Regions from separate parts of the Acidovorax sp. GW101-11A03 genome, predicted to be linked through region 1. Evidence: predicted binding sites of a transcription regulator. Region 1 holds the regulator's gene; each other region holds the start of a gene.
The links. Region 1 encodes sigma-54, which starts transcription at its own class of promoters, with help from an activator protein. Its sites were predicted from a motif close to TGGCANGNAANCTGCTTT; they were not measured.
Positions count from the first base shown of each region.

Region 2: AC07Z7_RS08005 (ANTAR domain-containing response regulator) is a predicted target of sigma-54. The motif match lies at 4,543-4,560, and genes of this name have one in related genera.
Region 3: AC07Z7_RS14080 (ammonium transporter) is a predicted target of sigma-54. The motif match lies at 3,401-3,418, and genes of this name have one in related genera.
Region 4: AC07Z7_RS04320 (TorF family putative porin) is a predicted target of sigma-54. The motif match lies at 4,484-4,501, and genes of this name have one in related genera.

Region 1 is NZ_JBWKZU010000002.1:15,949-23,158, forward strand. It holds gene argS (arginine--tRNA ligase) at 1-1,220, shown strand, start outside; gene AC07Z7_RS01340 (SPOR domain-containing protein) at 1,236-1,898, shown strand; gene AC07Z7_RS01345 (thiol:disulfide interchange protein DsbA/DsbL) at 1,978-2,625, shown strand; gene lptA (lipopolysaccharide transport periplasmic protein LptA) at 2,760-3,416, shown strand; gene lptB (LPS export ABC transporter ATP-binding protein) at 3,413-4,195, shown strand; gene AC07Z7_RS01360 (RNA polymerase factor sigma-54) at 4,195-5,778, shown strand; gene AC07Z7_RS01365 (glutaredoxin domain-containing protein) at 5,826-6,326, opposite strand; gene AC07Z7_RS01370 (acyl-CoA thioesterase) at 6,553-7,035, shown strand; gene AC07Z7_RS01375 (THUMP domain-containing class I SAM-dependent RNA methyltransferase) at 7,032-7,210, shown strand, end outside.
Region 2 is NZ_JBWKZU010000013.1:57,519-64,728, reverse strand. It holds gene AC07Z7_RS08025 (ABC transporter ATP-binding protein) at 1-289, shown strand, start outside; gene AC07Z7_RS08020 (aldehyde dehydrogenase) at 507-1,958, shown strand; gene tsaD (tRNA (adenosine(37)-N6)-threonylcarbamoyltransferase complex transferase subunit TsaD) at 2,024-3,067, opposite strand; gene AC07Z7_RS08010 (branched-chain amino acid ABC transporter substrate-binding protein) at 3,178-4,338, opposite strand; gene AC07Z7_RS08005 (ANTAR domain-containing response regulator) at 4,572-5,198, shown strand; gene AC07Z7_RS08000 (CmpA/NrtA family ABC transporter substrate-binding protein) at 5,704-6,948, shown strand; gene ntrB (nitrate ABC transporter permease) at 7,015-7,210, shown strand, end outside.
Region 3 is NZ_JBWKZU010000030.1:54,795-62,004, forward strand. It holds gene AC07Z7_RS14070 (tRNA dihydrouridine synthase) at 1-10, shown strand, start outside; gene AC07Z7_RS14075 (phospholipase D family protein) at 45-1,970, opposite strand; gene AC07Z7_RS14080 (ammonium transporter) at 2,128-3,330, opposite strand; gene ribD (bifunctional diaminohydroxyphosphoribosylaminopyrimidine deaminase/5-amino-6-(5-phosphoribosylamino)uracil reductase RibD) at 3,798-4,913, opposite strand; partial or broken gene AC07Z7_RS14090 (IS5 family transposase) at 4,992-6,346, opposite strand; gene AC07Z7_RS14095 (type IV pilin protein) at 6,470-6,898, opposite strand; gene AC07Z7_RS14100 (pilus assembly protein) at 6,924-7,210, opposite strand, start outside.
Region 4 is NZ_JBWKZU010000005.1:116,452-123,661, reverse strand. It holds gene AC07Z7_RS04345 (UvrD-helicase domain-containing protein) at 1-252, shown strand, start outside; gene AC07Z7_RS04340 (hypothetical protein) at 317-1,660, opposite strand; gene AC07Z7_RS04335 (hypothetical protein) at 2,241-2,639, shown strand; gene AC07Z7_RS04330 (hypothetical protein) at 2,968-3,147, opposite strand; partial or broken gene AC07Z7_RS04325 (YifB family Mg chelatase-like AAA ATPase) at 3,398-4,312, opposite strand; gene AC07Z7_RS04320 (TorF family putative porin) at 4,538-5,269, shown strand; gene glnK (P-II family nitrogen regulator) at 5,313-5,651, shown strand; gene amt (ammonium transporter) at 5,688-7,210, shown strand, end outside.

The DNA.
Region 1 (7,210 bases):
ATTACAACGACGCGGGTGTGCAGATCGACACGCTGACCAAGAGCACGCAGCTGCGCGCCAAGGGCTTCAAGCCCGGCGACGACTGCTGGCCCACCGACAGCGAGAACCCGCTGGCGAAGAACTTCTACAACGGCGACTACATCGCCGACATTGCCGAGGCCTTCAAGGCCAAGGCCACCGTGAAGGCCGATGACCGTGAGTTCACGGCCAATGGCGATGTGGAGGACTACGACAACATCCGCCAATTTGCCGTGGCCTACCTGCGCAACGAGCAGGATAAAGACTTGCAGGCCTTCAACCTCCAGTTCGACGAGTACTACCTGGAGTCCAGCCTGTACACCAGCGGCCGCGTCGAGGCCACGGTGAACAAGCTGGTCGCCAACGGCAAGACCTATGAGCAGGACGGCGCGCTGTGGCTCAAGTCCACCGACTACGGCGACGACAAGGACCGCGTGATGCGCAAGCAGGATGGCACCTACACCTACTTTGTGCCTGATGTGGCGTACCACATCGCCAAGTGGGAGCGCGGCTTCACCAAGGTCGTCAACATCCAGGGCACGGACCACCACGGCACCATCGCCCGCGTGCGCGCCGGGCTGCAGGCGGCCGACGTCGGCATTCCGCAGGGCTACCCCGACTATGTGCTGCACACCATGGTGCGCGTGGTCAAGGGCGGCGAAGAGGTCAAGATCAGCAAACGCGCGGGCAGCTACGTCACGCTGCGTGACCTGATCGAGTGGACCAGCAAGGATGCGGTGCGCTTCTTCCTGCTCAGCCGCAAGCCCGACACCGAGTACACCTTCGACGTGGACCTGGCCGTGGCCCAGAACAACGACAACCCGGTGTACTACGTGCAGTACGCCCACGCGCGCATCCAGTCGGTGCTGCGGGCGTGGCAAGAGGCGGGTGGGGGTGATGTGGCTGCGCTTAAGGACGTGGACCTGTCGGCGCTGGAAGGCCCGCAGGCCCAGGCGCTGATGCTGCAGCTGGCCAAATACCCCGAGATGCTGACCGCTGCCGCCGACGGCGAGGCCCCCCACGACGTGACCTTCTACCTGCGTGACCTGGCTGCCAGCTACCACAGCTATTACGATGCCGAGCGCATCCTGGTGGACGATGAAGTGGTGAAGAAAGCGCGCCTGGCGCTGGTCGCTGCCACCGCCCAGGTATTGCACAATGGCCTGGCCGTGCTGGGCGTGTCAGCTCCAGCCAGAATGTAAGCAGTTACTACCAATATGAAAAAGCAACAGACGGGCGGGACCATTGTCGGCTTTATCGTCGGCGTCATCGTGGGCCTGGGCGCCGCGCTGGCGGTGGCCGTGTATGTGACCAAGGTGCCGGTGCCTTTTCTGAACAAGGGCGGCGGGCGCACGGCCGACATGGATGCCGCCGAGTCGCAGAAGAACAAGAACTGGGACCCGAACTCGCCGTTGTATGGCAAGAACCCGGCCCGGCCTGCCACACCCGCCGTGGCGGCTGCGGCGTCTGCGCCCGCTTCGGCCACCACGCCCGCATCGCCCGCACCCGAGGTGCGGGCTGCGGCATCTGCCCCCAAGCCCGGCGCCAGCAAGCCCGAGGCCGCCAAGGCCGAATCCAAGCCAGGTGCCGACCCGCTGGGTGACCTGGCCGTGGCCAAGGCCGCCGCCAAGGGCAATGTGGACCCGTTCGACTACTTTGTGCAGGCCGGGGCCTTCCGTACCCAGGCCGATGCCGATGCCCAGCGCGCCAAGCTGGCCATGATGGGCTGGGAAGCCCGCGTGAGCGAGCGTGAACAAAATGGCCGGGCGGTGTTCCGCGTGCGGGTGGGCCCGTTCACCAAGCGCGACGATGCCGAGCAGCTCAAGGAGAAGCTCGATGGCGCCGGGCTGGAATCGGCGCTGGTGCGCGTGCAGCGCTGATGCGTCAGACTTCGGGCGCTGAACTTTTTGCGGGGGCATGGCTCCCATCCCCCAGACCTGAACTAGGAGAGTCTTTGCCATGAAACGCCGTGAGTTTTCTTTGTCCGCTGCCTCGGCAGTCGCCGCTTCCGCCCTGACGCTGCCCGTCGCCACCCCTGCGCTGGCCCAGGCCCGCCAGTTCAAGGAGGGCAAGGACTACAAGCGGCTGGACAAGCCCGTGACGCCCGATGCACCGGCCGGCAAGGTCGATGTGATCGAGTTCTTCTGGTACAGCTGCCCCCACTGCAATGTGTTCGAACCCACGCTTGACGCCTGGGTCAAGGCCGCGCCCAAGGATCTTTTCATCCGCCGCGTGCCCGTAGCCTTCAATGCCAGCTTCGTGCCCCAGCAAAAGCTGTTCTACACCCTGGAAGGCATGGGCAAGCTCGAAGCCCTGCACGCCAAGGTGTTCCGCGCGATCCATGTGGAAAAGGTCAAGCTCGCCAAGGACGACGAGATTTTTGCCTGGGTGGCCCAGCAGGGTGTAGATGCCGCCAAGTTCAAGGAAGTCTACGCATCGTTCACCGTCTCCAACCAGGTCCGCCGCGCCTCGCAACTGCAGGACGCTTATGGCGTGGAAGGCGTGCCCTCCATGGGCGTGGCGGGCAAGTTCTACACGGACGGCACCATGGCCGGCAACATGCAGAACGTGCTGCAGGTGGTGGAAGCGCTGGTCAAGCAAAAGTAAGCCCCGGGCCGCCCTGGGCGCAGGTTGCAACGCGCCAAAGGCCCTGGATGCCCGCGAAGAAAGCCCGCTGATGCGGGCTTTCTTCATGGAGGGCGCGTGGGGATGGCTACAATGAACTGCAAGATTCGTGCCCTATGAACCACCGCCTCCTTCCGACCCTCCTGCTCGCGGCCTTGGCCTGCCTTCATGGCGTGGCCCACGCTGAAAAAGCCGACCGCGCCAAGCCCATGAACATCGAGGCCGACGCGTTGCGCCACGATGAACTCAAGCAGACCAGCGTGTTCTCGGGGCGCGTGGTCATGACCAAAGGCACCATCGTGCTGCGCGGCGCGCGGCTGGATGTGCGCCAGGATGCCGATGGCTACCAGTTTGGCGTGGTCACGGCCGAAGCCGGCAAACGCGCCTTCTTCCGCCAGAAGCGCGACACCCTGCCCGGCGCCCCCGACGAGTACATCGAAGGCGAAAGCGAAGTCATCGAGTACGACGGCAAGGCCGACAACGTGCGTTTCATCACCCGCGCCGAGCTGCGCCGCTACCGGGGTGCCGCACTCAGCGATGAGATCACCGGTGCCGTGATCGTCTACAACAACCTCACCGACGTGTTCACCGTGGACGGCCAGCGTGCCCCCGCCGCCAATGCGGCGGGCGATGCCCCGGCCCCCGGCAACCGCGTGCGCGCGGTGCTGGCACCCAAGGATCCGCCCGCAGGTGCTGCGGCGCCGGAACCAGCAGCACCCGGCGCGGCACCCGTGCTGCGCCCCAGCAACAGCCTTGGTGGCGGCTCCAAGTGAGCGCGGTGCCCGTTCATCCCGGCCCTGACACCCAGGCCGGCAGCCGCCTGGAGGTGCAGCACCTGGCCAAGTCGTACGGCAGCCGCAAGGTCGTCAAGGACGTATCGCTGGTCGTGCAAAAAGGCGAGGTCGTGGGTCTGCTCGGCCCCAATGGTGCGGGCAAGACCACCTCGTTCTACATGATCGTGGGCCTGGTGCGCAGCGATGCAGGCGACATCCGCATCGACGGCCATTCGGTGGCCCACATGCCCATCCACCGCCGCTCGCGGCTGGGGCTGTCGTACCTGCCGCAGGAAGCCTCCATCTTCCGCAAGCTCACGGTCGAAGAAAACGTGCGCGCCGTGCTGGAGCTGCAGCGAGGCGACGACGGCCAGCCGCTCTCGCGTGAGGCCATCGAAGAGCGCCTGACGGCCTTGCTGGAAGAGCTGCGCGTGCAGCACCTGCGCGCCTCGCCCGCGATGGCCCTGTCCGGTGGCGAGCGCCGTCGGGTGGAGATCGCCCGCGCCCTGGCCACACAGCCGCGCTTCATCCTGCTGGACGAGCCCTTTGCAGGCATCGACCCCATCGCCGTGATCGAGATCCAGCGCATCATCGGTTTCCTCAAGGCGCGCGGCATTGGTGTGCTCATCACCGACCACAACGTGCGCGAAACCCTGGGCATCTGCGATCACGCCTTCATCATCAGCGATGGCCGCGTGCTGGCGCAGGGCACGCCGTCCGAGATCGTGGACAACGCCGAAGTGCGCCGGGTGTATCTGGGCGAACATTTCCGCATGTGATGAAGCCTGGCCTGTCGCTGCGCGTCTCGCAGCACCTTGCACTGACCCCCCAGCTCCAGCAGTCCATCCGGCTGCTGCAGCTGTCCACGCTCGAACTCTCGCAGGAAGTCGAGCAGATGCTCGACGAGAACCCGTTCCTCGAACGCACAGCCGAAGAGGCGCCGCGCGAGGAGTTTGGCCTGGAAACCGCCGACGCCCCCGCGCAAGCCGACGAATACAGCGCTGATGATGCTATATTTTCAGGAGCTACAAGCGCAAGCGCAGCGGGCGCAGAAGGCCCAAATGATGCCGAAACGCCAGGCCCTGGCGTCGACGAACCCGACTGGAGCGGCGACGGCACGGTCGAGATGGCGCCCAACGACGCCGAATGGGGCGGCGACGCCCCGGCCCGCACCCGCAACGATGCGGAAGGCGACGACGCTGATGCCACCGAACTGGCCCGCTCGCATGAATCGCTCACCGCTTTTTTGCACCGCCAGGCCCTGTCGCTGCGCCTGTCCGAGGTGGATTGCGCCGCGCTGCGCTTCCTGATCGAATCCCTGAACGACGACGGCTACCTCGAAGAGCCGCTCGAAGAACTCGCCACCGCCCTGGCCGGGCCGGATGACCTGGAGCAGATCGAAGAGCTGGTGCACCGCTTTACCGTGGCGCTGCGCCTGCTGCAAAGCCTGGAGCCCACGGGCGTGGGCGCGCGCAACCTGGCCGAATGCCTCACGCTGCAGCTCAAGGCGCTGGACGCCGACGAAGAGGCCGACCCCGACACCGTCAAGACGGCGCTCACTATCTGCCAGCAACCGCTGGAGATGCTGGCCCGCCGCGACATCCGCCGCCTGACGCAGCTCTGTGGCGACGGCGAAGAGCGCACCCGCGCCGCCATGGCACTGATCGCCCGTCTGGAGCCGCGCCCCGGCCGCAAGTTCGTCGATGTGGAGCGCAACATCATCGTGCCCGACGTGATCGTGCGCAAAGCCGGGCGTGCCAACGGGCGGGACGGCCAGCACAACTTCATCGTGCAGCTCAACCCCGACGTGATGCCCCGCCTGCGCGTGCACGACATCTACGCCGGCGCCCTGCGCGGCCACAAGGGCGGCGAAGGCCACCAGGGCATGCAGCAGCGGCTGCAGGAGGCGCGCTGGTTCATCAAGAACATCCAGCAGCGCTTTGACACCATCCTGCGCGTCTCGCGCGCCATCGTCGAGCGGCAGAAGAACTTCTTCACCCACGGCGAACTGGCCATGCGCCCGCTGGTGCTGCGCGACATCGCCGACGAACTGGGCCTGCACGAATCCACGATCAGCCGCGTGACCACGGCCAAATACATGGCCACGCCCATCGGCACCTACGAGCTGAAGTACTTCTTTGGCTCTGGCCTGGGCACCGAGACCGGTGGCAATGCGTCCAGCACCGCTGTGCGCGCACTGATCAAGCAGTTCGTGTCGGCAGAGAACCCCACCAAGCCGCTGTCGGACAGCCAGATCGCCGAGATGCTCAAGGAGCAGGGCATTGAATGCGCACGCCGCACCGTGGCGAAGTACCGCGAAGCGCTCAAGATTGCGCCGGCGAATCTGCGCAAGGCGCTATGAAGAAGCGACGCGCAGAGGCTGCTCGCGGCGCCAAGCGAAGGGGTTTTCTATTGTTGGCGTGCTGCAAAGGCTGAATCGTATGCTTGGGCGGTGAAGCCCGTAATCCGCTGTCTGGGAGCTATCAGCAAAGGCACACTTCTTCCGCCGATGTCGGCAAAGGCGGTTTTGCCTATCGGTGTGTCTACGTCCAGTTCTCGGTATGCAATGTTCTTTTGATTCAGATAGGTCTTGGCGGCTTTGCAATAGCCACACCAACTGGCCGTAAAAAGTACAACCCCACTCGGCGGGGCTGCAATGACAAGCGGTCCTCCAGGGTCGCCTGGTGCAGAAGCACGCTTGGCGGGCGCGGGCGAAGCGCCCGGCACCACGCTCACTGGCAGGTTCTCCAGCTTCATCGTCTTTTCCACGGCACCTGTCACCGGGGGCTTGTCGCTGTACACGACCTTGCCGTCCGCACCCACCGATTTGTAGAGTGTCTGGGCGCCTGCGCCCCAGGGCATGGCGGCCAGTGCGAGCACGGTCAGCAGGGTCCGATAAAAAGGGCGCATTAGGGGCTCCGGTAAAATCCGCTGCCCGAGAGCATACGAGACAAGGGGCATGGGGCCTGCAAGATCCTTGTGCCACCAACCCGCATTGCGATCCATGGCGCCTTGGCGTGGTGAGCCGTCCCGCCACCGGTGGCCCTGCAAGCACCCTGCGGCACACGCCGCGCACCACTCCCCGCGCGGGCTCGCGCTCTTCGCTTCCTTTTCTCCTACCCCTCTGTCCGCCACCATGGCCCGCATTGTTTTTGACCTCCCCCCGCACTTCGGCTTTGCCACCGAGCTGCAGATCTACATCAGCCACGTGAACCAGGGCGGGCACCTGGACAACGCGCAGCTGCTCACTCTGGTGTCAGAAGCGCGCGTGCGTTTCTTCCAGTCGCTGGGCTACCCCGAGGCCGACGTGGGCGGCTTGTCCATCGTGGTGGGCGACATCGTGGCGCAGTACAAGTCCGAGGGTTTCCATGGCGAGACCATGCGGGTGGAGATGGCGCCTTCGGACTTCAACCGCTACGGCTTCGATCTGGTGTTCTGCATGACCGAGAAGACCTCCGGCCGCGAAGTGGCGCGCGGCAAGATCGGCATCGTCTTCATTGGCAAGGCCGATCGCAAAGTGGCGCTGATCCCTGACTCCGTCCGCCAGCTGCTGCTGGCCCGTGCGGGGGCGCCCGGTTCCCCCGCCGTGCCCGAGCGCGTATCCTCCCCATCGACATGAACCAACTCCAACTTTTCCTCCCTTGCGCTGCGGGCGTCGAGGGCTTTCTGGCCGACGAGGTGCATGGCATCACCGGCCTCACGGGGCAAGACCTGCTGGTGGGCCGGGGCGGCGTGCTGCTGCGCGCCTCGTGGCGCCAGGCCATGCAGCTCAACCTGCACAGCCGCCTGGCCCA
Region 2 (7,210 bases), on a different contig from region 1:
GCAGATGGTGGCCGTGGCCCGCGCCATGATGAGCGGCCCGCGCCTGCTGATGCTGGACGAACCCTCGCTGGGCCTGGCTCCGCGCATGGTCGATGAGCTGCTGGCCATCGTGCAGCGCATTGCGGCACAGGGCGTGACGGTGCTGATGGTCGAACAGAACGTGCGCAAGGCGCTGCAGATCGCGCAGCGCGGCTATGTACTGGAGCGCGGGCGCATCGTGGCGTCTGGCGCGGCCGCTGACCTGCTGCAGTCCGATGTAGTGCGACAGGCCTACCTCGGCGTCGCCTGAAGTCTATGAAGCACCCCCTGAGTCGCTTCGCGCCTTCCCCCTCTCCTTCGGGAGGGGAACGCCTCCAGCGCGGCGGGGCGGCCCTTGCGCGGGGGCACTGGCCTCGGCACCGCCGGTTTCGCGGACCATAGGTCATTGCGAAAACCGTGCGGCGCTATCGCATCCCATCATTTCGATTGCTTTTATTTTCTTTTTTGCCCTCCAGGAGATTGATTCCATGACTGCCATTTCCATGCTGATCAACGGCGAGCGCGTGCAGGCCACTGGCGGTGCCACGTTTGAGCGCCGCAACCCGCTCGACGGATCGGTCGCCACCACGGCCCCCGCTGCCAGCGTGGCCGATGCCAAGGCCGCCGCCGACGCAGCCGCCAAGGCCTTCCCGGCCTGGTCCGCCCTGGGCCCCAACGCGCGCCGCGCGCTGCTGCTCAAGGCCGCACACGCGCTGGAGGCCCGCACGGCCGACTTTGCCGTGGCCATGGCGGCCGAGACCGGCGCCTCGGGCATGTGGGCCGGTTTCAACGTGCACCTGGCTGCCGGCCTGCTGCAAGAAGCCGCCGCCCTGACCACGCAGATTGCAGGCGAAGTGATTCCGTCCGACGTGCCCGGCAGCCTGGCCATGGGTGTTCGCCAGGCGGCGGGTGTGGTGCTGGGCATAGCACCGTGGAACGCACCCGTCATCCTGGGCGTGCGCGCCATTGCCACGCCGCTGGCCTGCGGCAACACGGTGATCCTCAAAGGGTCGGAGCTGTGCCCCGCCACGCATGGCCTCATCATCGAAGCGCTGCAGGAGGCCGGTTTGCCTGCCGGTGTGGTGAACTTTGTGACCAACGCACCGGCGGATGCAGGCGCCGTGGTCGAGGCCATCGTGGCCCACCCGGCGGTGCGCCGCATCAACTTCACCGGCTCCACCAAGGTGGGCCGCATCATTGCGCAGACCTGCGCCAAGTACCTCAAGCCCGTGGTGCTGGAGCTGGGCGGCAAGGCCCCGCTGCTGGTGCTGGACGACGCAGACATCGACGCCGCCGTGGCGGGCACCGTGTTTGGCGCGTTCGCCAACTCGGGCCAGATCTGCATGTCCACCGAACGCATCATCGTGGACAACGCGGTGGCCGACCAGTTTGTGGCCAAGCTGGGCGAGCGCGCCAAGGCCCTGCCGCTGGGCGACCCGCGCAAGGGCCCGGTGGTGCTGGGCTCGGTGGTGGACATGACCACGGTGCAGCGCTGCAACGCCCTCATCGACGACGCACTGGCCAAGGGCGCCAAGCTGGTGTGTGGCGGCAAGAGCGACAGCACGCTGATGCAGGCCACCGTGCTCGACCATGTGACGGCCGAGATGGACATCTACCGCGAAGAGTCGTTCGGCCCCGTCAAGCCCGTGGTGCGCGTGAACGGTGTCGAGGAAGCCGTTGCCTGCGCCAACGACAACGAGTTCGGCCTGTCGTCCGCTGTGTTCAGCCGCGACGTGGCCAGGGCCTGGAACGTGGCGGCGCGCATCGAGTCGGGCATCTGCCACGTGAATGGCCCCACGGTGCACGACGAAGGCCAGATGCCGTTTGGCGGCGTGAAGAGCTCGGGCTACGGCCGTTTTGGCGGCATGGCCGGGGTGCGCGAATTCACCGAACTGCGCTGGGTGACGGTGCAGACCACACCCCGCCACTACCCCTTTTGAATATCAAAAAATATAGCTACTACCGCTTGCTGGACGGGCGGTAGCGGCCTTTTTTTATTCAAAAATCAAACCGTGATCGCATCCAGCGGCCAGCGCGGTTTCACGTCAAACGCATAGTCGCTGTTGGCCTGCTGCTGCCCCGCCTGCAACCGCATGGCCGCCGCCATGGCGATCATGGCGCCGTTGTCGGTGCACAGGTGCAGCTCGGGGTAATGCACACGCACCTTGGCAGCGGCGCAGGCGGCGTTGAGCTGGGCGCGCAGGTGCCGGTTGGCTCCTACGCCCCCGGCCACGACCACACGCTTCAGGCCGGTCTGCTTGAGCGCGGCCAGTGTCTTTTTGACCAGCACCTCGACAATCGCGGCCTCGGTACTGGCGGCCAGGTCGGCCTTGCGCACTTCCAGTTCTTCGCCCAGCTTCTTGGCCTGCGTGAGCACGGCCGTCTTGAGCCCGGCAAACGAAAAATCCAGATCACCGCTGTGCAGCAAAGGCCGTGGCAGCTTGAAGGCCGTGGCATCGCCCTGCTCAGCCAAGCGCGACAGCGCAGGGCCACCAGGATAGCCCAGGCCCATGAGCTTGGCGGACTTGTCGAACGCCTCGCCCGCCGCATCATCGATCGTCTCGCCCAGGATCTCATAGCGGCCCACCCCATCCACACGCATCAGCTGGGTGTGGCCGCCCGAGACGAGCAGGGCCACAAAGGGGAACTCGGGCGGATCGGCGCTCAGGAAGGGTGACAGCAAATGCCCCTCCAGGTGGTGCACGCCCAGCACCGGCTTGTTCAGCGCAGCACCCAGCGCGCAAGCCACGCCCGCCCCCACCAGCAGCGCACCCGCCAGGCCCGGCCCGCGCGTGTAGGCCACCACGTCCACGTCCGCCAGCGTCTGGCCGGACTCAGCCAAAACCTGCGTGGCCAGCGGCAGCACCCGGCGGATATGGTCGCGGCTGGCCAGCTCGGGCACCACGCCGCCATAGGCCTGGTGCATCTCGATCTGGCTGTGCAGGGCATGGGACAACAAGGTGGGGATGGCGGCATCGCCCGTAGAACGGACCAATGCCACGCCCGTTTCGTCGCAGGAAGATTCGATACCGAGGATCAGCAAACTCATGCCCCGAGTGTAAAACCCAGCCCCCTGCCAAGCCGGATGGAAAAACCCCTGCGGGCAGTTACCAGCAGGGGTTGCGCGGATGAAGGGGGCCAGACGACCCGGCGGCTTGCCTACCAGCGGTCCGACCGCATGCGCAGCTCCCAGCTGCCCGCCCGCAGTTCATACACGCCCACAGCGCCGTAGCGCTGCTCGCCCTTGTCGTCCCAGGTCATGGTGCCGATCACGGGCGCGTAGCCGTTGATGCTGTGCATGGCCTTGGTGATGTCCTTGGGGGCGGCCGACTTGGCCTTCTGGATAGCAGCCGAGAGGACGTAGGTGCTGTCGTAGCTGTAGTGGCCGCCGTAGGCCGGGGGCTTCTTGTAGGCGGCGATGTATTTCTCCAGGAAGGGCTTGCCGGTGGCGAACTCCTTGGCCTCCAGCACGGGCGAGGTGGCGTAGATGCCCTGTACGATGCCCGCGCCCTTGGTCATGTCGGTGGTCTTGATGGTGTCGCCACCGAGCAGGCTGACCTTGGTGTGGTCCACCTTGCGCAGGGCTTCGAGCAGGGCCAGGGCCTGAAAGTCGTTCAGCGTGGAGACAATCACCTCCACCTTGGCGGCCTTGAGTTCGCCGGCCAGCTCGTCAAACGCCACGGTCTTGTCATCGAACGACTTGCGCACCACCACTTCTTTCTTCTCGGCCTTGAGCTGCTCGGCAGCGCCGTCGGCCAGGCCCTTGCCGTAGGGGGTGCCGTCGTCCAGCGCCGCATAACGTGCAGCGCCCAGCTGCGTGGCGGCAAACGAGCCGATGGCGCGGGCCTGCAGGGTGTCGTTGGCCACCATGCGGAAAGTGGTGGGGAACCCGAGCTGTGTGAACTTGGGGTTGGTGGAGATGGCGATCTGCGCGATGTCCTTGGCCGCGTAGATGGGCGCGGTCTCGATGCTCACGCCCGAGTTCAGGTGCCCGATCACGGCCACCACGCCTGCATCCACCAGTTGCTGGGCCACGGCCTTGCCGGTGGCGGCGTCGGCCTTGTCATCCACCGACACCACCTCCAGCGTCACGCGCTTGCCATCCACCGTGTAGCCGGACTTGTTGAGTTCGTCCACCGCCAGGGTCACGCCGTTGAGCAGGTCCTGCCCCAGGGCGCCCAGCGGGCCAGAGAGGGGCTGCGCCACACCAATTTTGATGGTGTCCGGCACCTTGCCGCATCCGGTCAGGAGTGCGGCAGTCGCCACTGCGGTCAGGGCCAGGCTGGCCGAGAAGCGGCGCCGGTTGAAGTGCTTGTTCATGCAAAAAACTCCATATCTGAATGTCGAAGTGACCGGATGTATATGCGAGGCCACCCGGAGGCGCTATCGGGTATGCCCTCCCGCAGCGTCCTTTATTAGCAACTTTCAGGCCCCGCAAGGGTGTGCCGCCGCTGTTCGGGGGCTGCTCACAGCCCCCCCGCCCTGCCCAAGCCGCCCCATGCACCGCTTCGGCGCACCAAATTGCGGCGTGAAAATTGCTTATGCTCGGGTCTATGAATGAGGCCTTGCGCATCGTGGTGGTCGCCCCGGATCTGGCGATTGCCGACCCACACGACGAACACGCCGTCCTGCAGGCGGAGCGGTCGCGTGCGCTGCGCATCGGGTTGCTGGAGAACAACTTCAACCTGGTGGCCACGCTGCCCGCCGATGTGTTTCTGAGCGAGCGCATCGCCCAGCTGCAGCCCGACCTGATCATCGTGGACGCCGAAAGCGAGGCGCGCGACGCACTCGAACATGTGGTGATGGCCACGCGCGACGAGCGCCGCCCCATCGTGATGTTCACCAACGACGAGGACACCTCGCACGTGAAGGACGCGGTGGCGGCGGGTGTGTCGGCCTACATCGTGGCGGGCCTGGCGCCGCAGCGCATCCGCCCCATTCTGGACGTGGCCATGGCGCGCTTCCAGCACGAGCAGGCCCTGCGCGCCGAGCTGGCCGACGCCAAGACCGAACTCAAAGACCGCAAGACCATCGACCGCGCCAAGGGCCTGCTGATGCAGCGCCAGGGCCTGACCGAACAGGCTGCCTACGAGAAGCTGCGCAAGACGGCGATGGACAAAGGCCTCAAGCTGGCAGATGTGGCGCAGCGCATGCTCGATGTGATGGATCTGCTGGGATAAATAAGTGACTTCCCCCTGAGCGGCTGCGCCGCTTCCCCCTTCTCTCGAATGTCTACGCCATTCGGGAAGGGGGACGCAGCCCTCGCTGCGGGGCGGCCCTTGCTCGGCTGCCCTGGCCTCGGCCGCGCCCAGATCCACCAGCTTCTCCCAGATGGTGCGCCGCACAAATGCAGTGCAGCCCGGCCCACATGCACCAGCCTTGGCCATTTCAAGCAAAAAAGGCCGTTTCCGCCTGCCCATCTTGCCCAAGCAGCTATCAAAAGCATAGTGATGGCAGCGCCAGACTGGCGCAACACAGGCTGGCACGCTGCTTGCATTAACCCTGGCAAGACCAAAGAAGGTCCCACCCTGACAGCACCGGCCCAATGGCGGGCCAGTGCTGACACAAAGCCCCCCAATGGGCTTTGCCATGGACAAAGGCGTCCCTCTCCGAGCCCGTTTGCGCATGCAACCCGGCCAGGGGAGGACGCCTTTTTTGTTTTCTAACGCACCGAGGAACCGCCCCATGACCGATCTGTTGAAAACCAGCCTCAACCGCCGCACCGTGCTGCAGGCCGCTACCGTGGGCGCCGTGGGCGTGAGCCCCGCCCTGCGCGCCCTGGTGCACGCCCAGGGCTCGGACGCCCCCGAGAAGAAGGAAGTGAAGATCGGCTTCATCCCGCTGACCGACTGCGCCAGCGTGGTGATGGCCTCGGTGCTGGGCATCGACAAGAAGTACGGCGTGACCATCATCCCCACCAAGGAAGCATCGTGGGCCGGTGTGCGCGACAAGCTGGTGAATGGCGAACTCGACTTTGCCCACGTTCTGTATGGCCTGGTCTACGGCGTGCACCTGGGCCTGGCGGGCCCCAAGAAGGACATGGCCGTGCTGATGAACCTGAACCACAACGGCCAGGCCATCACGCTGTCCAAGAAGCTGGCCGAAAAAGGCGCCGTCAACGGCGCTGGCCTGGCCAAGCTCATGGCCAGCGAGAAGCGCGAATACACCTTCGCCCAGACATTCCCCACCGGCACGCACGCCATGTGGCTGTATTACTGGCTGGCCGCACATGGCATCAACCCCATGAAGGACGCCAAAGTCATCACCGTGCCGCCACCCCAGATGGTGGCCAACATGCGCGTGGGCAACATGGACGGTTTCTGCGTGGGCGAGCCCTGGAACCACCGCGCCATCATGGACGGCATCGGCATCACCGCCACCACCACGCAGGACATCTGGAAGGACCACCCCGAAAAAGTGCTGGGCACCACGTCCGAATTCGTGCAGAAGTACCCCAACACGGCCCGCGCCGTGACGGCCGCCATCCTCGAGGCCAGCAAGTGGATCGACGATGGCCTGGCCAACAAGAACAAGATGGCCGAGACCATTGCCGGCAAGGCCTATGTGAACACGGGTGTCGATGCCATCAACCAGCGCATCCTGGGCCGCTATCAAGACGGCATGGGCAAGACCTGGGACGACCCCAACCACATGAAGTTCTTCAACGAAGGCACGGTGAACTTCCCGTACCTCACGGACGGCATGTGGTTCCTCACCCAGCACAAGCGCTGGGGCTTGGTGAAGGACCACCCCGACTACCTGAATGTGGCCAAGGCCGTGAACCGCATCGACGTCTACAAGCAGGCCGCCACTGCATCGAAGACACCGCTGCCCAAGAGCGACATGCGCAGCCACAAACTGGTGGACGGTGTGGTGTGGGACGGCAAGGACCCCGCCAAGTACGCCGACAGCTTCAAGATCAAAGCCTGATCGGGCACCCCACTCTGACCCGACCTGCACACCCGGCCTCTTCACAGGATTCACAGGAGAAACACCATGGTCAGTGCCGTTTTTCACTCCCCCCTGGATGCTGCCCCCGCCGGGGCGGTACAGAATGCTATGAATAATGTAGCTGCAAACGCTTTACCAACAGGCGCAAGAGCCCAAAAAACCTTGAATCCTGCGCCCGCACCCAAGGCCACGACTGTGCCTGCCGCCCCTGCAGCACGGGACTGGGCAGCACTCTCACGCA
Region 3 (7,210 bases), on a different contig from region 1:
CAGCGCCTGATCCGCCCCGGACCGCAGGCACCCTGGGCTGCTGGCTACAGCAGGTGGTCGGGCGCCAGGGGGCCCAGCAGCTGCAGCATCAGGCGCAGGGGCAGGCTGGCGTCGGGCTCCGTGGTGGCGTCGGCCAGGCCGCTGTCCTTCGGAGCGCGCCACACCAGGCCCTGGTCTGTCTGCTGCACCTGCCAGGCGGCGTCTTGCAGGGCGGCGTCGATCTGTGCCGTGGCCCGGCGCGACAGCTCGCCGCTGCGTATCAGCAGTGCCACCTCGGTGTTCTGCCGCTGCGAGCGCATGTCCAGGTTCATCGAGCCGATGACCAGCAGGCGACCGTCCACGATCATCAGCTTGGAGTGCAGCATGGCGCGCGAGCTGCCACCGGCCCCGGCGGCGCCCTGGCTGCCCATGCTGCCGGTGCCACCGAAGGCCCCGCGCAGAACCCCCGTGAGCTCGCTGCGCATCTCATACAGCTCCACCCCCATGGCCAGCAGCGTGGGCCGGTGGCGCGCGTAGCCAGCGTGGGCAATGGGCGCATCGTTGGAGGCCAGCGAGTTGGTGAGCACCCGCACGCGCACGCCCCGAGCCCGCGCGGCCGCAAAGGCACGCTCCATGTCGGGCCCGGGCACAAAGTAGGGCGAGATGATCAGCAGGTCGCGCCGCGCCTGGCCCATGAGCTGCAGCAGGCCGTCCACCACGGTGTCGGTCTGGGCCTCGCTAGTTTCGCTGTCTGGCGAGGGTGGGGCAGGGGGGTTGCCATTGCCATTGCCCAGGGTGGCATTGGCGGGTGTGGTTGGCTGCACTGCGGGCAGGGCAACTTGCCGGGGGGCGGCGGCATCCGCCGATGGGGCGGTCGCCGTCGTCGCTGCGGTGGCCGAGGCCCGGGGCCGGACCAGTGCTGCGATGGTGGCGGGGCTGGGCCGGGGCGGGTTCTGGTCGGGCAAGGGAGCGGCGGATATGCCGTCGGGCGGGATCTTGGCAGGCCGGTCTACCAGCACGGCGGCGGGGGCCCAGACAAGCGGCACCTGCTGCAGGTCCATGGGCTCCTGGTTCCAGATCCGCGCACGCCGCGTGCCCGGGGGGGTGCTGCGCCCGGTGGTGAGGGGGGGGCTGGGGGCTGCTGTGGCAGCAGCGCTTTCTACACGTTCTTGCTGTGTGGCCTCGGCGGTGCGGATGCTGTCGCGCAGGCGGTCCAGTTCCTCGCGGGTGATGAGCGACTGCACGGGGTAGGCGCGCTCGTTGTTCCAGTAGCTGTCAAAGCTGCGCGACAGGTCCTGCACGATGCTCCCGGCGGCCAGCACGTCCAGGTCCACAAAATTGCCGGAGTCCGAGTTGCCGAAATAGGCGTCCCCCAGGTTGCGCCCCCCTGTCACGCCCACGGCGTTGTCGGCGATGAAGAGCTTGTTGTGCATGCGCTGCTGCACCCGGGAGAAGTCGCCCAGCAGGCTGAACATGCGGCCCACGGGCGAGCCGCGCGCGCCGGTGAGCGGGTTGAACATGCGCATCTCGACGTTGGGCACAAAGGCCAGGCGCATCACCAGCGCATCGCGCCCGGTGCTGTGAAAGTCGTCCAGCAGCAGCCGCACGCGCACGCCGCGCCGGGCAGCGGCGGCCACGCTGAGCAGCAGGCGCTCGCTGCTGGCATCGGCATGGATGGCGTAGTACTGCAGGTCCAGTGTTTTCTGGGCGGCATCGACCAGCGCCAGGCGGCTGCTGTAGGCCGCTTGGGCGCCGCTGAGCAACACAAACCCCGAGGGGTGGCGCGCCTTCTGCGCAGCACGGCGGGCTTCCACCCACTGGCCCAGGGCGGTGTCGCCGGGGTTTGGCAAGGCGGTGGAAATGGGCCGCACCACATCCTTGGGCAAGCCCGCGCAGCCCATCAGGGCCACGGTGGCCACCAGGGCAAGAGCCCACCGACTGCGGCGGGCCAGGGATGTCAGCAGGGGGGAGAAGGAGGGCAGGTGGGGCATGGCGCGATGGGGGATTGTGACCTTGGAGCCGCCAGGGTGTTGCTCCAAGGTGTATCCCGGTGCCCGGCCCGGGCCTGTCGGACGAGGCCCCAAGTCGCCCAATAGATGCACCAACCCCGGGGCCTGCCCATGCCCCGCCAGGCTCGGTGCTGTGGGTTTACCAGCTCACTTCGCGGTCGGGTGTGGCGCTGATCTTGTGGATGGAGAGGTCGGCCCCGTCGAACTCTTCTTCTTGCGTAAGGCGCAGTCCCACCGTGTGTTTGAGCAGGCCATAGACGATGAGACCTCCCAGCAGTGCCCAGATCACCCCGAGCCCCGTGCCAATCAGCTGCGCCGACAGGCTGACGCCGCCCAGGCCCCCGAGCGCCTTGCTGCCAAAAATGCCCGCCGCCAACCCGCCCCAGGTGCCACACAGGCCATGCAGGGGCCACACGCCCAGCACGTCGTCGATCTTCCACTTGTTCTGGGTGAGGGTGAACATCAGCACAAAGATGGCGCCCGCCACCGCGCCCACCACCAGCGCCCCCAGGGGATGCATCAGGTCCGAGCCTGCGCACACAGCCACCAGCCCGGCCAGCGGGCCGTTGTGCACAAAGCCCGGGTCGTTCTTGCCCAGCACCAGCGCCGCCAGCGTGCCGCCCACCATGGCCATGAGCGAGTTGACCGCCACCAGGCCCGAGATCTTGTCCAGGGTCTGCGCACTCATCACGTTGAAACCGAACCAGCCCACCACCAGGATCCACGCGCCCAGCGCCAGAAAGGGGATGTTGGAAGGCGGATGGGCCGAGATCGCGCCATCCTTGCGGTAACGGTTGGCGCGCGAGCCCAGCAGGATCACAGCAGGCAGGGCAATCCAGCCGCCCATGGCGTGCACCACCACCGAGCCCGCAAAGTCGTGAAACTCTTCGCCCGTGACGGCCTTGATCCAGGCCTGCACGCCGAAATGCTGGTTCCAGGCAATGCCCTCAAAGAAGGGATAGACAAACCCCACAATCACCGCCGTGGCCATGAGCTGGGGCCAGAACTTGGCCCGCTCGGCAATCCCCCCGGACACGATGGCCGGAATGGCGGCCGCAAACGTGAGCAGGAAGAAGAACTTGACCAAGGCATAGCCGCTTTGTTGTGCCAGCGACTCTGCCCCCATGAAGAAATGCGTGCCATAGGCCACGCTGTACCCCACCACAAAATAGACGACCGTGGACACCGAGAAGTCCACCAGGATCTTCACCAGCGCATTCACCTGGTTCTTCTTGCGGACCGTGCCCAGCTCCAGAAAGGCAAAACCGGCGTGCATGGCCAACACCATGATCGCCCCGAGCAGAATGAACAGAGCGTCCGTGCCCTGTTTGAGTGCTTCCATAACATCCTCGCGCTAGTGATTGATCGACTCTGGTGCATGTCGGCTGTCTGCAACAGATGTGCACCAGATTGATGCAAAAGTCGTGCCAGATATTGGTGCGGATGTTTGCACTGATATGGGGCGTTGCGGGGTTGGGGTGGTGCGTGGCTGTGTGTAGTCCGGTGCCGTGCATCGGGCGGGCGGGAGATTGTTTCTCTGGCAAGGTCCTCGCTCGGCCCGGCTTAGGGTGTCTACCGGGTTAGTCATGAAGGTGCGGCGTCTGGAAGGTGCCTGTGCCAGAGGGATGGCAGGCATCGGTCGCGATGCCGCGAGCAGTTGCTACCGCTGCGCCCTCATCCACCCGGTGCGACAGCAGGGGGGGCTGTGTGGGGGGGGGGGCAGGCGCTCCCGACACTGAATCGGCCGTGCGACTACTGATTTCAGCGCACCGGTATGCCGAAAAAAAGCAGGGGAGGGGCCGGGTCCCGTCAGAAGGTGTCGTGCCCTGGCACCCGGGCCACGAGGCGCAGGTCAGGCCCCAGCCGTTCCACCGATATGAAGTCCAGCTTCAGCCCCTGGGTCAGGGCTTCAAAAGGCCCCACCTGGGCCAGTCCGAGCCCGGGGCCTAGCAGCATGGGAGCCATGTAGATCAACAACTCATCGACCAGCCCCTCGCGCAGCAAAGAGCCGTTGAGCTTGTGGCCGGCTTCCACATGCAGCTCGTTCACTCCCCGGGCAGCCAGGTCGCGCAACATCGCGGCCAAGTCCACCTTGCCCTGTGCGTTGGGCAAACAGATCACGGTGGCACCGCTCGCCTCCAGAGCGGCCTTCTTCTCGTCGTTCTGGATGGCTGCGTAGATGTAAGAAGCGCGGCCAGCCATGAACAGGCGGGCGTCTGTAGGGGTTTGCAACTGGCTGTCCACCACCACCACATGGGGTTGGCGCGGCGTGGGCACCTCGCGCACATCCAGGCGGGGGTTGTCGTCCAGCACGGTGCCGATGCCGGTGAGCACTGCGCAGGCGCGTGCGCGCCAGGCATGGCCATCGGCGCGCGCCGTGGGGGAGGTGATCCACTGGCTTGTACCGTTGGGCAAAGCGGTGGCGCCATCCAGCGAGGTCGCAGCCTTCATGCGAACCCAAGGGATGCCCCGCACCATGCGACTGAAAAAACCGATATTGAGTTCGCGGGATTCAGCGGCCCCGGGACCGACTTCCACGGCCACCCCCGCCGCACGCAACCGGGCAAATCCCTGTCCCGCCACCAAAGGGTTGGGGTCCGTGAGGGAAGCCACCACCTTGCCAATCCCGGCAGCCACCAACGCATCGCAGCATGGCCCCGTGCGCCCCTGGTGTGCGCAGGGCTCCAGCGTCACGTAAGCGGTTGCGCCCCGGGTGCTGTACCCCGCTTCTTGCGCAGATCGCAGCGCCATGACTTCCGCATGGGCCCCTCCCGCCTGCTGTGTGTGACCGCTGCCTATTTCCCGCCCGTCCGGCGCTACCAGCACACAGCCCACGCGCGGATTGGGGTTGGAAACAAAAAGCGCCTGGGCGGCGAGCCCAAGCGCTTTGTTCATCATGGTCGTCAACTCGTCGGTGCATTGCATGGGCGGATGCTAATGCATGGGCCAATGGCTATGTCGGAGGACTCGCCACTATCAAGTCCGCCCTGAACGATTCAGTTCTCAGCAGCAGACCTGTCTGCGGCCACCGGGTGCAGCGAGCAGTGCCGCGATGACCGCCTGCATCGACAGCCCGAATCGGGCGCATAGACGCCGCAGCGCGGCCAGGATCAGGCGCAGGTTGTGCCCGGCGCCACACATCACCGCGTGCAGCGCATCGCCCAGCGCGCCCTTGAGCGGATTGCGGGCAAGCCGCCCATCCATCTTCATGTGCCCGATGGCTGGCTCGATGGCACTGCGCCTTTTGATCATGGCCTTGAGCGCTCGGGTGATGCCACGCTGTTGGCCTGACATCAGAATGCGCACGCCTTCGATCTGCGTACCCCGATAGCCCTTGTCCACTATGGCCGTGGTCGGCGGTTTGTCCGTGCCGGTGAGAATGCCCACCTGCTCCAGTGTCTCGGCCAGTGTGTGGCCGTCGTAGGGGTTGCTCGGCATGGAGCGCATGCCCACCACCAGCCCTTCCTTCAAGGTGGTCGCAATGCTCACTTTCACGCCGAACTCATAGGGGGTTCTGGCTTTACCCTTGCTGATGCACTCCACCTCGGGTGCATGCAATGCGTACAGTTTGTTCTTGTCTTTGGCGCGCTGGGTCAGGATGCGGCCCATGCGTTGCAGCAGGTCCTCGACCTTGGCTTTGGCCAACTCAGGCAGCGCGTGCAGTTGGCGGGCAACTTCACGATGCACCTGGCCCACGCGGGTGCGCAGTGTCCTCGCAGCTTTCTTCATGCGCTTGAATTGCTTGACATGCGCGTAGCGCCCGATCTGCGCGGCCAGGCGAGGGGCTACTCGGTTGTAGTTCTGGCGCAGTTGCAGACTGTGCTCCTGGGCCACCTTCACCAGGTGCTGGCGGCTCTTGTCCAGCAGACGGCTGTCGGTGGGATGGGTGATGGCTTTGGGCATGACGGTGGTGTCTGCGATCACTTGCTGCATGCTGGAGCTGCGAACTACACCGCCCCGGTGGGGAGCGTCAATGCTGGCGGCCAGCAGTGTCTCCACTCCTTCTTCTCCAATGCGCTTTCTCCATCGCGTGAGGCCGGAGTGGTAGATGGGCAACTCGGTTTGAAGATAGGTCTCACCGCAAAAGAACTGCCAGTACGGGTTCTCCACCCAGGTGTTGACCACGGCTTCATCGGAAGCATTGAGGGTGTGTTGAGGTACAGCAGCCCTGCGATCAGGCGCGCACGCAAGGCAGGCCGGCCCCACCCGGAAGTGAACGACACCGCAAAGGTACGCTCGATCTCGGCCCAGTCGGTCAGCGTGGCCAATCGGACCAGCGGGTGCTTCATGTTGAGCTGCTCGTACAGCCTTGGGCGAAACAACTCACCGGACTGCGGCTGTGAAGGCTTGGGACCCATGGACTACCCCAGAGGAGTTTGCAAGAAAACAGGTACGGGCAAAACCATACCTTGCAAATCCCGCCCCCATCAACCCCAAGAACTACGAATCAGATCAACAGCTTGCAAGTTTTTCAGGGCGGACTACCTATTCCAGCATTCGGTGACCAAAGAAGCTGATGCGGCAGATGCCGCGCCTCGCACGCCAGCGTGCGTCAGCGTGTAGTTTCCGCATCTGTCTCCCACCTGTCCGCCAGTTGGTGTCGCAGTCAGTGTGTATGCGGTGCCTGACGCGGCGCTCGCGGGTGGCGATGCCAGGGCGATGGTGTAGCGGCCAGACTTGATCGTGGTGAGGGTCGTCGGAAACGATGCTGTTGGTGGATAAGTGCCTGTTGCTGTGGCTGCGCGCTCCATCCATTGGGCTGCCTGGAGCAAGGCAGCGCGCGCTTCTGCACGGTGCCCACGCCGCACATATTCTGTGTAGCTAGGAAACGCAATGGCGCTGAGAATGGCCACGATGGCGACCACAATCATGACTTCAATCAGGGTGAAGCCTCGTTGCTGCTGATTCATCTGCAATCCGTTTCAGATACGTAAATTACTGCAACTGCCGCCAATTAACAGTTGATGCTGGTTTTGGTAACTGGGCTGTGTTGCCACCACCACCACCACCACCACCACCACCACCACCACCACCACCACCACCACCACCGATCTTAATAATGATTCCCCTCCCTCTCAAAGAGATGCCTTCGGGGGACGTGGTTGTGCGATTGGTGTCATTGTCCTGTGCGGCCGCTGCCTGATAAAGCCCATCACCGTTCGCATCCAAAATTTGCTGCGTGGGCTTCAAACCATACTGAACACCCAAAAACGTTCTATAGC
Region 4 (7,210 bases), on a different contig from region 1:
CACATGCTCACCGTTGCTCACAGCCGCTCCAGCTTCGTTCTGGAACTGGTCAAAGAGCATGGCTTGGAGATCAAGTCCCTCGATGGGGATGAGGTGGATGCCCGGATCTGTCCTCGGTGTCAGAAAGGGAGCTTGGTACCGCGGTCAGGCCCTTACGGCACGTTCAGCGCGTGCAATCGCTTCCCGGCATGTGACTACAAAGAAAGTTCTGGGCGCAGGTCGGGAAAGTGGCAGCCAAGTCGGCGTCGATGAACGTCCTTGGGTCGATTGTGCGTTTGCTGAAGCCCAGGTTCTGTTCTACAGACGCTGTCATCCACTACATCTCCGGAGGTGCTTTCCAGTGAAGCAGGAGTTTCAGCGGATCCAAAGGACCAACCAGTTTTCGGGCATCCGATAAGCGTTCTAGCAACTGACGACGCTCCACGTCGTCCAGGCCTACGGCGGATCGCTCTACTTCCGCGAAATAGGCCTCAATTCTTTGTGCCTCGTCCCAGGCCGAGATGGCGGCAAGCAATTCCTGGCGTGACTGTTGCCGCTGCTTTGCGCGGAGCGCTTGGTTTTCGGCTTCGCGGCGCAGGCGCTGTTCCTCCTCCCAGCGCCGATGCTCTTCTTCGGCTTGAATTCTGGCGGTCTCAAGCTTCATGGCCAGTTCCGGTCCTGCCGATTCCAGTTCGGACACGATGGTCGATACGAGCGATGACAGCTGACCTGGCTTGACCTCAGGCCATCGTTTGACCCAATTGACCCGCCATGACGGGCAATATGCCTGTAAGCAGAAGCGGCCTGAAGCGAGGTCTTTCTGGGTTTTCCAATGTCGTGGGTCAGAGAGTTTGCGTTGTTGGTTCGGCGTGAGATCCCTAACCGGGATGTACTTGCTATTCCCGACGTAGAGCATCTCAACCTGTTCCGTCATCTCAAACAGCGTTAGACCGATAGGCACCTCGCCGATGTACACCGCCGTCGGGCGTTCAGGATTCCAAGTTGTCTGCTGATAGTGGTTCTTTCTCGGAACCTCTCGAAGATCGACGTCCGCGCGCCGCACCTGCACCCCTGTCGGAACGATGGTCACTCGATGCCCGTGCTTCGTGAGCGCTCGGAATAGCAGTTCGGCGAAGGCGATTGCAGCATCCAATCCTTCTTTGGACGACAGAATGTCTGGCATGAGTCGCTTGTACGGTCGGAGTACGCCTGAGTCACTCTCTCGTGTTTTTAGAAACAAGGGCTTGATGCCCACGAGCAGGGGGTGGATTTTCTCAATCTCAGGCGTTCTCGAACTTCGCGCTTTTCGTGTTGCAGCGCCTTGCTCGCTTGGCGGCTCACCAGAAGTCCCAGTCGACCGGACTTGCTTTTGGGCCGAGCGCTCCGTTGTACCTATGAAGTCACCGGGGCTCCACTCGACGATGTCGCCCGCGCGCGAGGCTGGCAAGGACGGCCGAGCAGGCGCTTTGCCAAACTCAAGTTGAGCCCAGTAGCCACGCGGAGGTCGCGGGATACGAAGTTCGGTGCATACCCTGGCCATGTAGCTGGAGGAAACACCTAGTTGTTCAGCGACACGCAGCATGGGCTCCTCCCAAACCAGCTTGTAGATGTGTTCGCGCGAAAGTGGACCCTGTGGCGCCTCTGATTGGGATTCGATTTTTTGACTTTTGTCGTCGTTCATGTCTTGATTGAATCAAATCAACGACTCAGGTCAACTGTGTTTCGGATCCTGCTCCACTTTCAAAGCAGTCGCGGCTGAGCGCGGTGTCTGGCGATCTGCGCTCCATGCCTCGAGGAACGAGAGGCCTTTAGACTCAGCAAGAACTCCCGCAAAGGGTGATGCCGAGCGCAACGCGTTTCCCCGTTCGGAAGGATCCAGTGCGGCGATCAGACTGCATCGATGCCGAGGTCTATCGCTTGAGATTTTCAGTACGACAAGACGATGCAGGGCCAAGCTACTCTCATCGAGTTCTGCCGCCGATCTCATGTCCTCAATGGCAGATGTGCTCTCTACGAGTGAGAAGTAGCCCCATGAATGAGCACGCGGCGAGCCGGGCACTTAGCGTGCGTCTCTGCGAGGTCAGGTGGAACGGTTCCCTGCAGACACTTATCTGTTCAATAGAATCAATGACTTACGCGATCCGCAATTGCGGGAAACTACCGCAATTCACCGCAAAATGCTCCCTTGCAAGGGCCGCGAGGGCCGTAGCCGCGGGGAGAGGATGATCCGGGTTCTACTGACTGTCTAGGCTCACACACCTATGTCAAAGCCAAGCCCCGCGCTACTTCACAAGATCGCTAAGGCCCGTGCTGCCGCACCTTCTGAACTGCCTCTTGTGCGGCAATGCGCGCAAGTGGTGCTCGCATGGGCGACAGAAAGTGGTGAACAGGAGGCGGCGATCGCTAGATTGAAGGCCGCGCACGGATCAAACTGGTCGCTGGTGACGGCTCTGCAGCTGCTTTCCGGTCGGCGCGGCCTGTTCGCGGCAGAGTGCGGTGCTCCTCATGAGCGAGCCACTCTCTTTCATGCGCATCTGCTGGCCAAGGTCTGCTGCAACCAGGGTGATCTGGGCGCGGTGGGTATGCCGACGTTGAAAGAGGTTGAGGAGCTTCGCAGACTCGCGGCCGAGCAAGCGCTCTCTGGCTACACCACGACCTGATGGATTTGAAGGGGAGAGGCGACAACGGGCTCAACTGTTGCTGACCTTCGAGATTCGAGACGGCACTGCGTTAGGAGCCCGCCGCTCCGCGTTGTTCGCGAACCCGTTGAAGAGCCCTCATCGCGCTCTCGTAGGTGGAGGGGCGAGCGCTACCAGTCTTGGCGATGCGAGCGTGTAGCTCGGTGTTCAACTGAGTGGGCCGAAGATTCTCATCCGATGGGGTGCGCTCGCTCGGGATCGATCGCTCATCAGGAGGCGAAGGGAATTTGGAGGGGCTGGGCATGGTCAGGGAACGATCAAACCACAAGCTCAATGAAGGCGGAAGGCATCAAAAGACAGCATCGTCTTCCTCAATGCTCTGAATTCTTGCCCTTCGATCCTGTTCCCTCTTGTCCACGTCCGAAGGCATTCCTCCGGTACGCGCCACAAATTCTTCCAGAGAGAGGGAGAACGTTGCCAGCTCGGAATCAGCTGGGTCGAAGAGTTCAGAGAGCCAGAAGCGCGGCATGGATTCATTCTGCGCCTTTTTCGCTCCTGAAGCTGGCAGCCAACATCGTCCCAGAAATTGGGACGATCATCCCGTTTTTTGGGATGACCTGTAGTGTGCTCTTTCGCCAACAAGCCAGCCTGCTGCTGATGCTCCACGGGCTCTTCCAAACATTTTTGGTCTTTAACTTCGATTGATCTGTGGACCTAACTGTGATTGGAGGAATCGCAAGTCATTGATTCATATAGCCGGCCCGTTGTGCGCAACTTTGATGATGCCCACCCGGGCGCGGGGGCGACCCGCCGCCCACCAGCGCCACCGCGCTGGCCGTGTGGTGCGGCTGGCCGGTCGGCCGCTGGCCCCAGGCCTCGGGGCGAAAGCGCCCCGCCAGGCTGGCAATGGCGGCGCTTTCCAGCGCTTCTTCCACCGTCATTGCGGGCAGCAGGCCCGCAAAACGCTGGGCCAGCATCGATTTGCCCGAGCCCGGTGGTCCGGCCATCAGTACGCTGTGGCCGCCCGCCGCAGCAATCTCCAGCGCACGCTTGGCGCCGGCCTGGCCTTTCACGTCGGCCATGTCGGGGCCGGTGGTGCGGGTGGCCAGGGGCGTGGCCACCAGGCGGGTCCAGCCGTCGTTGGCCACGTCGGCATCGCCGCCCGCTACGCTGCCCGGGGGCAGAAAGGCGCGCACCACGTCCAGCAGGTGGCGCGCGCGCACCACCTGGGCAGCGGGAACCAGGGCGGCTTCTTCGGCGCTGCCGGGTGGCAGCACCAGCTGGGTGTCGATCTGCTGCGTCTGCAGTGCCAGGCTGGTGGCCAGCGCGCCGCGCACGGGGCGCAGTTCGCCCGACAGCGACAGTTCGCCCGCAAATTCGTAGCCTGCCAGACGGCTGGCGTCCACCTGGCCGCTGGCGGCGAGGATGCCCAGGGCAATGGGCAGGTCGAAGCGGCCCGAGTCCTTGGGCAGATCGGCCGGGGCCAAATTGACCGTGATGCGTTTGTTGGTGGGGAACTCCAGCCCCGCGTTCTGCAGCGCCGAGCGCACGCGCTCACGGGCCTCCTTGACCTCCACCTCGGCCAGCCCCACCAGCGTGAAGCTGGGCAGGCCGTTGGCCAGATGCACTTCCACGGTGACAGAAGGCGCCAGCATCCCCAGAAGGGCGCGGCTTTGCACCAAAGCAAGACTCATGAAGCGGTTTCTCCCCAGATGGGTGCGTGTGTGGGTGTTTTGGCGCGGGCTTGTGGGTTTTTGCACCAGATGGGTGCGTTGCGCCCGGCGCGATCCCCACCACTGTACTGGGGATTGTTGTAACCCAACGCAACCGCGCCCGGGCCGCATGCGCTGGGCCTGTGGAGGCAATGGCACGGTCCGTGCTTAAAGCGCTTGTCCCTACTTTGTCCAACCGGAGGAAACATGACCCGCGCCATCATCAAGACCCTGGGCGTTGCCCTTGTTGCAACCCTTCCCATGCTGGCCAGTGCCCAGCTCACCGGCAACGTCAGCCTGACCACCAACTACAAGTTCCGTGGCCAGGACCAGGACGCCACCAAGGCCAAGGCCGTCAAGCCCGCCCTGCAAGGCGGCTTCGATTACGCCTTCGGCGAGTCCGGCTGGTACGTGGGCAACTGGAACTCCAGCGTGGACTGGCTGACCAACAACTCGCTCGAATCCGACCTGTATGGCGGCTACAAGTTCAAGGCCGCAGGCGCTGATTTCGATGTGGGCGCGCTGACCTACATCTACCCCGGCAACAGCAACGGCAACACCACCGAGCTGTATGGCGCGGCCACCCTGGGCCCCTTCACCGCCAAGTACTCGCACACCATCTCCAAGGACTACTTCGGCTTTGCCGGTGCCAAGTCCGGCTCGGGCCTGAAGGGCCGCAACACGGGCTACCTGAACTTCGCGTTTGCCCAGGAAGTGGCGCCCAGCGTCACGGTGAAGGCCTCGGTGGGCTTCACGCGCTTTGCCAGCGACATCAAGGACACCGGCGTGCCCAACTACATGGACTACAGCCTGGGTGGCGCGTATGACTTCGGCGGTGGCCTGTCGCTGGGTGCGGCCGTGGTCGGCGCCAACAAGAAGGCCTTCTTCGGCCACGTGAACAAGTCGCGCGTGATCGTCACGCTGACCAAAACCCTGTAAATCTCAATGGGCGCCCTGGGCGCCCATTCCGGAGGAATCCAAAATGAAAATGGTGACAGCCATCATCAAGCCCTTCAAGCTGGACGAAGTGCGCGAAGCGCTTTCGGACATCGGCGTGCAAGGCATCACGGTCACTGAGGTCAAGGGTTTTGGCCGCCAGAAGGGCCACACCGAGCTGTACCGTGGTGCAGAGTACGTGGTGGACTTCCTGCCCAAGGTCAAGATCGAAGCCGCCATCGCGGACGACCTGGTGGACCGCGTGATCGAGTCCATCGAGACCGCCGCGCGCACCGGCAAGATCGGTGACGGCAAGATCTTTGTGACCCACCTGGAGCAGGTGGTGCGCATCCGCACGGGCGAAACCGGCAAGGAAGCCCTGTAAGGGCCCGGTCGCAACAGACACAAGAGAAGAAATGCCATGAAAAAACTGCTTGCTTCCTTCATTCTGGGGCTGGGTCTGCTGACCATGGGCAATCTGTCCCTGGCCCAGGCCCCAGCTGCCGAACCGGCGGCCGCCACCGCCGCTGCCCCGGCTGCTGACGCCGCTGCACCCGCAGCTGCTGCCGCACCGGCCGCAGCAGCCGCCGCTGCTCCTGCTGCTGCAGCAGAAGCGCCAGCGCCCGTCCCCAACAAGGGTGACACGGCCTGGATGATGACGTCCACCCTGCTGGTGATCCTGATGGTCCTGCCCGGCCTGGCGCTGTTCTACGGCGGTCTGGTGCGCAGCAAGAACATGCTGTCCGTGCTCATGCAGGTCATGGTCACGTTCTCGCTGATCGTGGTGCTGTGGTTCATCTACGGCTACAGCCTGGCCTTCACCGAAGGCGGTGCCTTCATCGGTGGTTTCGACCGCCTGTTCATGAAGGGCATCTGGGACAACGCGGCAGGCACGTTCGCCAACGCGGCCACGTTCAGCAAGGGTGTCGTGATTCCGGAAGTGGTGTTCGCCGCCTTCCAGGCCACGTTCGCCGGCATCACCTGTGCCCTGATCGTCGGTGCGTTCGCCGAGCGCATCAAGTTCAGCGCTGTCATGCTGTTCATGGTGCTGTGGTTCACCTTCAGCTACCTGCCGATCGCCCACATGGTGTGGTTCTGGATGGGCCCTGACGCCTATGCCTCCAAGGAAGTGGCCGACGCCATGACCGGCAAGGCCGGCCAGATCTGGCAGTGGGGTGCTCTGGACTTCGCTGGCGGTACCGTGGTGCACATCAACGCCGCTGTGGCGGGCCTGGTGGGCGCGTTCATGGTGGGCAAGCGCATCGGCTACGGCAAGGAAGCCATGGCGCCTCACAGCCTGACGCTGACCATGGTGGGCGCCTCGCTGCTGTGGGTGGGCTGGTTCGGTTTCAACGCCGGTTCTGCCCTGGAAGCCAACGGCTTTGCCGCCCTGGCCTTCATCAACACGCTGGTGGCCACCGCCGCTGCCGTGCTGGCATGGTGCATCGGTGAAGCGCTGATGCGTGGCAAGGCGTCGATGCTGGGTGCCGCTTCGGGTGCCGTGGCGGGCCTGGTGGCCGTCACGCCGGCTGCTGGCAACGTCGGCATCGGCGGTGCACTGGTGATCGGCCTGGTGGGTGGTTTTGCCTGCCTGTGGGGTGTCAATGGCCTCAAGAAGCTGCTGGGTGCAGACGACTCGCTCGACGTGTTCGGCGTGCACGGCATCGGCGGCATCGTGGGTGCCCTGCTGACCGGCGTGTTCAACTCGCCTTCCCTTGGCGGCCCCGGCTACGTGGCTGACTGGGTGACCGCTTCCATGGTCACGGCGGCCGACTACTCCATCGCTGCTCAGGTGTGGACACAGGCCAAGGCCGTGCTGCTGACCATCGTGTGGTCGGGTGTGGTGTCCTTCGTGGCCTACAAGATTGTGGACCTGACCCTGGGCCTGCGTGTCACGGAAGAAGACGAACGCGAAGGTCTGGACATCACTTCGCACGGCGAAAC